2 regions of the Arthrobacter sp. TJ-254 genome follow, and region 2 is predicted to be linked to the other one. Evidence: predicted binding sites of a transcription regulator. Region 2 holds the regulator's gene; the other holds the start of a gene.
The links. The regulator HspR, encoded in region 2, represses chaperone genes until heat shock. The targets are predictions, from matches to a motif close to AAGTTGAGTCNNNNNGACTCAACTT.
Positions count from the first base shown of each region.

Region 1 (3,368 bases), on a different contig from region 2:
CCCTCCGGGTCCGCGGTGAGGTCCTGGTGCTGCAGTCCCTGCTGTGGGACGACGAGGTCCGGGAGGCCTCCTTTCCCGCCCTTGAGGAGACGGTGCGCATCTCCGCCAAGGAAAAGCAGATGTCGTCGGCGCTTGTCGACTCCTTCTCGACGGATTTCGATCCTGAAAACTTCACCGACGAATACCAGGTGCAGCTGCGCACGCTGATCGAGGCCAAGATCGAAAAGGGCGACACGGTCAACACCGAGGAGACCTTCGGTGCGGCCGGAGAGGAGGACGAGAGCGGAAATGTCCTCGACCTGATGGAGGCGCTGCGCCGCAGTGTTGAGAAGAACCGGGAGAAGAAGGGCTCCGGCGGCAAGAAGGAGCCGTCCGCCTCGAAGAAGAAGGGTGCCTGATGGGATTTTTCACCGATGACCTGGGGCGGCAGAACGTGGTCCTGCCTCCCAACCTCCCCATCCTGGGCTGGGCGGCGCTGGGCGCCGCCTCGTTGATGGCCTTGGACGAGGACAACCGGAAGCTTCTTGCCCGCGCAAGCACCGGATGCCTTGCCGTCTGGGCGGCGCTCGAGGTTGCCGGCGGCGAGAGCGGTTTCCGGCGCTCAATGGGAGCGCTGACCCTGGGCTGGCTGATGCGCCGCTAGCGTTCCCGGACCGGCCTAGTGCCCCGAATGCCGTGCCAGGTCGGCGATTCCCCCGACCACCAGGTCCGGTGTCCGGGCGTACCCGGGGTAGGCGGCGTTGGTCCGGTCCACCCAGGCGGTCCGCATGCCGGCACGGGCGGCGCCATCGATGTCCCAGGGGTGGGCGGCGACCAGCATCAGGTCCTCGGGTTTCTCTCCGCACGCCTCAGCCGCGTGCGCGTAGGCCTCGGGGGCCGGTTTCCACAGGGGTGCGTCCTCGACGGAAAGCAACAGGTCGAAGTGTCCGCGGAGGCCAGCGCGCTCCAGCAGTGATTCCGCTGCCGCCCGCGGCCCGTTGGTCAGTGTGACGAGGCGGTGGCCGGACTCTGCGAGCGCGGCAATACCGGGCCCCGCGTCGGCATGGACCGGAAGCGTCCGGAAGTGGCCAAGCAGGTGCTTCAGCGCTTCGTCCTCGCTGCGGTTCAGGGGCTGGCCGGCCAGGACCACCCGGAGCGCGCCCTCGGCGACCTCGGCGAAGCGGGGGTTGGCCCCTGCGGCGGTGAGGGCGAATCCGTCCCGCAGCAGCGAGGTGAACCACAGGCGGGCTGTCCCCTCGGGGACGCCCACTTCGGCGAAGTGCTGCTCCATCGGCGAAAGATCGGAGAGGGTCTCATTCACATCAAAGACGATCGTTGAAGGGAGCATCCATCGACGGTACCCGAAACGGGGAGCCCTGCGGCAGAAAACCGCCGGCGGAAAATTGCTCTGTGCACCCTGCCGGCACTTCCGGGTTTGGACCGCGGCGCTCATGCCCTAAGCTATTGGAGAACCATTGCCTGTGTAGCTCAGTCTGGTAGAGCATCCGCTTCACACGCGGAAGGCCCGGGGATCGAGGCCCCGCGCAGGCACCATTCGTTGGACCGCCGGATCCGGTGCTGTGCTGTAACAGCCCGGAGGCCGGGGGGCAGCCACCTGCGAGTTCACGCAACCCTTTCCCGGTCCCTTGCCCCATGCCTGTCTACGGGTATTTCCGCCGTGGCCGGCGTCCTCCTCCGAGGGGACGCCCGCCTGTTCGTTCTTGGCAAAAAAACCGCTCCCCCCTCTTGGCACTCTCCCCTGAGAGTGCTAATTTAATTGCGGGTTGAGCGAAGGGCGCTCAACCCTAGAGATGAGGAGACCCACCACTGTCGGTGGCCGTTGCGAAGGAGTTGTTCAAATGGCCATGAAGTTCGACCCATTCCGCGAACTGGACCGCGTCGCCGGTGCACTGCTGGACCCCCGGCAGGGGCTGCGCCTGATGCCCATGGATCTGTACCGCGAGGGTGACCACTACATCCTGACGGCAGACCTTCCCGGCATCGACCCGGGATCCGTGGATATCGACGTCGACGGCCAGCTGCTCACCATCCGGGCCGAGCGTACCCTCCGCGGAGCCGAAGGGGTCAAGTGGCTGACCCGCGAGCGCGAAAGCGGATCCTTCCTGCGCCAGCTCAACCTCGGCCAGGGAATCGACATCGACGCCATCTCGGCCCGGTACGAGAACGGCGTACTGAGCGTCAACATCCCGGTCACGGAGCGAGCGAAGCCACGGAAGATCGAGATCATGTCCGGAGCGGATTCCGAGGCCGTCAAGGGCGAATCGCTGCAGGGCGGTACCGACCAGAAGACAGTCGAGGCCTAAGGAAGGCCGCGGCCGCTCCATCCTTCAGCCCGGGCCGGGCGCGCAGTACCTGGCCCGGGCTTCGCCCTGTCCACCTCCTTAGTTTTCCTTGCGCTCACCTCCGGCTGCCGAAAAAATGACGGAATGGACTTCTCGCCCACAACGGCAATCGTCACAGGATCGGATTCGGGGATCGGGCGGGCCACCGCGATCGCCCTGGCGCAGGCGGGCTGCGACATCGGCATCACCTGGCACTCCGATTCCGACGGCGCCGAGGAAACCGCAAAAGCCGTCCGCGGGCTGGGACGGAAGGCCGTGATCGCCCAACTCGACACTTCCGACGCACCGGCCTGCGGCGACGTCGTCGACCAGTTGGCCGGAGAGCTCGGCGGGGTTGACGTCTTTGTGAACAACGCCGGCGTCAACGGCGGCACGATGTTCCTTGAGACCGACTGGGACACCTGGCGGTCCACCCTTGCCACCAACCTCGACGGGGCGTTCGTGTGCATCCAGCGGGCCGCGCAGCGCATGACCGACGCCGGGAGGGGCGGGCGGATCATCGCAGTGACAAGCGTCCACCAGGAACAGCCCCGGGTGGGTTCGGCGGCCTACGACGCGTCAAAGCATGGCCTGGGCGGGCTGATCCGCACTGTCGCCCTTGAACTCGCCGACAGGGGAATCACAGCCAACGCGGTGCTGCCCGGCGAGATTTCAACACCCATGAACGACGCCGGCGACCAGGATCCGCGTGAGGTGGACCGGCCCGGGATCCCGGTTGGCCGCCCCGGTGACCCCAAGGAGGTGGCGGCGGTCATCGCGTTCCTCGCCTCACCGGCCGCAAGCTATGTCACCGGCGCATCCTTTGTTGTTGACGGCGGAATGCTGCAGATGGGCCCCCAGGCGGGGTCGCACCTCACGAGTGGAGACTGGCGCACCCTTTAGAAGGACCGAAGCGGATGAGGGGCGTCGAAGCGGTGCGTCCACAGGGAACTGTCTGCTGGTGTTCACCGCACGTTCAGGAGCGGATCCTAGAGTTGCCTACGGTAATGCACGCGTCTTTGGCAACAGAAGGAGCAGCGCAACGAT
Region 1 covers NZ_JBZCNF010000004.1:367,369-370,736, forward strand. The annotation lists gene ku (non-homologous end joining protein Ku) at 1-398, shown strand, start outside; gene AC4D14_RS13260 (hypothetical protein) at 398-643, shown strand; gene AC4D14_RS13265 (haloacid dehalogenase type II) at 659-1,327, opposite strand; tRNA gene AC4D14_RS13270 (tRNA-Val) at 1,457-1,533, shown strand; gene AC4D14_RS13275 (Hsp20/alpha crystallin family protein) at 1,839-2,303, shown strand; gene AC4D14_RS13280 (SDR family oxidoreductase) at 2,427-3,224, shown strand; gene AC4D14_RS13285 (hypothetical protein) at 3,367-3,368, shown strand, end outside.
Region 1: the regulator HspR is predicted to act here: its motif matches at 1,761-1,785, upstream of AC4D14_RS13275 (Hsp20/alpha crystallin family protein).

Region 2 (3,368 bases):
TCAAGGCTTACGAACTGACCCGGATCGACGAGACCGGTGTCGCGTTCGACCCGAACATCCACGAGGCGCTCATCCAGCAGCCGAGCCCGGAGGTGCAGGCCGACAGTGTCAGCCAGGTCCTCCGCGCCGGATACCGGAAGGGTGACCGGGTGCTTCGGGCGGCCCAAGTGATCGTCGCAGTACCGGAGTAATCTCCGTCAATGCTGGCCGGGTCCCCGGACGGCGGCAACGAAACTTCCCGCTCGCAGAGCTCGCCGGAAGTATTAAAGCCGCCTTCCCCGGGAACCCGGCCAGCGTCGGCAGTACCTCCGGCAGGTACTGTTCCCTACATCATTGAAGAAGCAGTGAAAGGAGACTCCAATTGGCTAGTCAGGATTGGGTCGATAAGGATTTTTACAAGATCCTCGGTGTCTCCAAGGACGCAACGGACGCCGATATCAAAAAGGCGTACCGCAAGCTTGCCCGCAAGCACCACCCGGACCGCAACGACGGCGATGCCGGATCCGAGCGGACCTTCAAGGACGTCTCCGAGGCATACTCCGTCCTTTCCGATCCTGAGGAACGCAAGCAGTACGATGCCATCCGCGCCATGGGCGGCGGAGCGCGCTTCACCGCCGGCGGGGCCGGTGGCGCCGGGGGAGGCGCCGGCGGCTTCGAGGACATCTTCGGCAACCTTTTCGGGCAGGGCGCCGGGTCCCGCCAGCGCACCGGAACCGGATACGGCGACCTCCCGCCCGAGTTCGCCGACCTGTTCGGCGGAGGCGCCGGTGGCTTCGGCGGAGGATTCTCGGCTCCTCCCCGGCGCGGCGCCGACCGCACCGCCAGCACCACCATCTCCTTCGCAGGCTCGATCAAGGGCACCACGATCGGCCTGCGCGAACCGTCCGGTGAAGTCATCGACGTGCGCATCCCGCCGGGGATCAAGGACGGGCAGAAGGTTCGCGTGCGCGGCAAGGGCCAGTCGGGCCCGGCAGGCAGCGGGGACCTGATGGTCACCGTCAACGTCAAGAGCCACCCGCTGTTCGAACGCGACGGCGACAACATCAAGGTCCACGTTCCGGTCACCTTCCCCGAAGCGGCGCTCGGCGCGCAGATCGAGGTTCCCACCATCTCCGGAGAGATGGTCAAGATGAAGGTTCCACCCGGAACGCCCTCGGGCCGGACCCTGCGGCTCAAGGGCCGCGGCGTTTCAACCTCGAAGACAACCGGCGACCTCCTCGTCACGATCGACGTCGTCGTCCCCCAGAACCTCTCGAAGGAAGCCGCGGCCGCCGTCGAGGCGTTCGCGGCCGCAACAGCCGAAGCGAATCCCCGCGCCGGCCTCGCTGCCAAAGCGCAGCTCTAAGGGCAGCCCGCCTCCGGACGGGCTGCCCACCACGAACCGAAGAATTGCCATGAGGAGGCGACGCCCGCAATGGATGTGTCAATGCCGATCTACGTGATCTCGGTGGCCGCGGAGCTGGCCGATATGCACCCCCAAACCCTCCGCCAGTACGACCGGCTGGGCCTGGTGACGCCCAGCCGCGCTCCCGGCCGCGCCCGCCGGTATTCGATGAAGGATGTGAGCACCCTCCGGGAAATCCAGCGGCTTTCCCAGGAAGGGGTCTCCCTCGAGGGGATCCGGCGCATCCTCGACCTTGAAAACCAGGTCTCGGAACTCCAGCAGCGGGTCAAGGAACTCAGCGCCGAACTGCTGCAGCGCCGCGGCCAGCCCGACCCGAGCCGCGTCTTCGCCGCAGGCCTTGCCGGCGACGTCGTCACGCTCGCCCGCGGCCAGCGCCCGCGCGCCCGCAGCCAGGCGCTGATGGTCTGGCGGCCGCAGAGCTGAATCCTCCCGGCCGTCTTGGGCCGCCCGGGGCCCTGCGCAGAGAATGGCGCTGGAAATTGGAGTGGCCGCAGGGCAGACTTGAGTAATGCCAGAACTCCGCGCACGAACGGGAATGCCGAGGAAATGATGGAAGAACTACTTCAACTCCTCCTTCTTGGCCTGGGTTTCCTGGCCTTCCTCACCATCGGCTCCGGTGTGACGCTGTGGCTGCTCGTCAGGCGCATCAAGCGTTCGGGCGTCGTGAAGCAGGCCGCCGAGCACGGAAGGCTGACCCTCCACAGCTATGCGGTGGACCCCATCACCCGTGAGCCGGCACGCCTGATCCTCGAGCTCCGCCGCTCGGTCCAGGCCACGCGGCGGGCGCTTGCCGAGGCAGTGCACCGCGGGCGGCCGGTGGGTGAGCTCCCCGGGGCGGCCCGGGAGCTGGAGTGGGCGGCGCTGTCCCTTGAGGATCAGCTCAGGATCGCCGACCGGGAGCCGAACCGCAAACTCAAGCGCGAACTCTCGGCAGGGCTGGCAGGTCAGGCGCGCGCCCTCGAAAAACTGTCGGTGGACCTGCGCCGGTGCCTGCTGCAGACATCCTGGTCGCTCGACGGCGTACAGCTTCAGCGGGCCGACGTGCGGCTGCGCATGGAAATCAGCGCAATGCACTCGTGGATGAATGCATACGGCGCCCGGCAGGCCTCGTGAGGCCCCGGAAACAGCGGCGCGGCTGAGGCTCCGGCATGTCGATTGGACGCCGCATCAAGCGCATTGTCCGCGCATCGAAAGCGTCGGCCCAGGACGCCGGCACCGACCCGATGCTCGCCGCCCAGCAGGTCCAGCAGGCGCAACAGCAGTCCCTGGAATCCGCGCGGCGGGCAGCGGCGGACCTCGCCGCCCACCGCCGGCGCCTTGAAATCATCACCCAGGACGCCGCGGCGAGGGTGCGTTACTTCGAAGCCCAGGCCGCAGCCGCCGTCGACCGCGGCGACGACGCCACAGCGCGGACGGCGATCCGTGAGGCAATGAACGCAGGCAAGCACCTGGCCATCGTGTCGGCGCAGTTTGAGGAAGCCGACGCCCAGGCCCGCAGGATCGCGGCGGACGTCGGCCGCCTTGAACGCCGGATCTACGAAAACGCGCTCCAACACCAGGCCATCGCCGCGCAGCGCGCACGCGCCGAGGCGTCCCTCGGGGTGCAGGAGGCTCTCAACGCCGCGTCGCGGCCGGTCCCCGGCGCGGAGCTTGCGGCCCGGGAAGCCGAGCGGGAGGCCCGCCGGCTCGCCGCCATTGCGGCAGCGCGGGAGGAACTGGCGTGGTCGGACTCAACATCCCTGCGCGTCGAGGAAGCGTTTGAGGAACTCGAGGCCGACACCGCGGCAGGTGAAGAACTCGCCCGGCTCAAGGAACGACGCCCTAAAGGCTATCCTCCAAGGCAGCAGTAAGGGCCTCCATTGCCGCAGCGTCGACGTCGTCAACGCTGCGGAGGCGGATGCGCCACGCGAATGGATCGTTGGCCGGTGCACGCACCGGCTCGACGCGCGCGTTGCCCGGCAGC
Region 2 covers NZ_JBZCNF010000002.1:147,878-151,245, forward strand. The annotation lists gene AC4D14_RS05735 (nucleotide exchange factor GrpE) at 1-191, shown strand, start outside; gene AC4D14_RS05740 (DnaJ C-terminal domain-containing protein) at 362-1,345, shown strand; gene AC4D14_RS05745 (heat shock protein transcriptional repressor HspR) at 1,427-1,828, shown strand; gene AC4D14_RS05750 (hypothetical protein) at 1,952-2,518, shown strand; gene AC4D14_RS05755 (PspA/IM30 family protein) at 2,554-3,255, shown strand; gene AC4D14_RS05760 (DUF5655 domain-containing protein) at 3,227-3,368, opposite strand, start outside.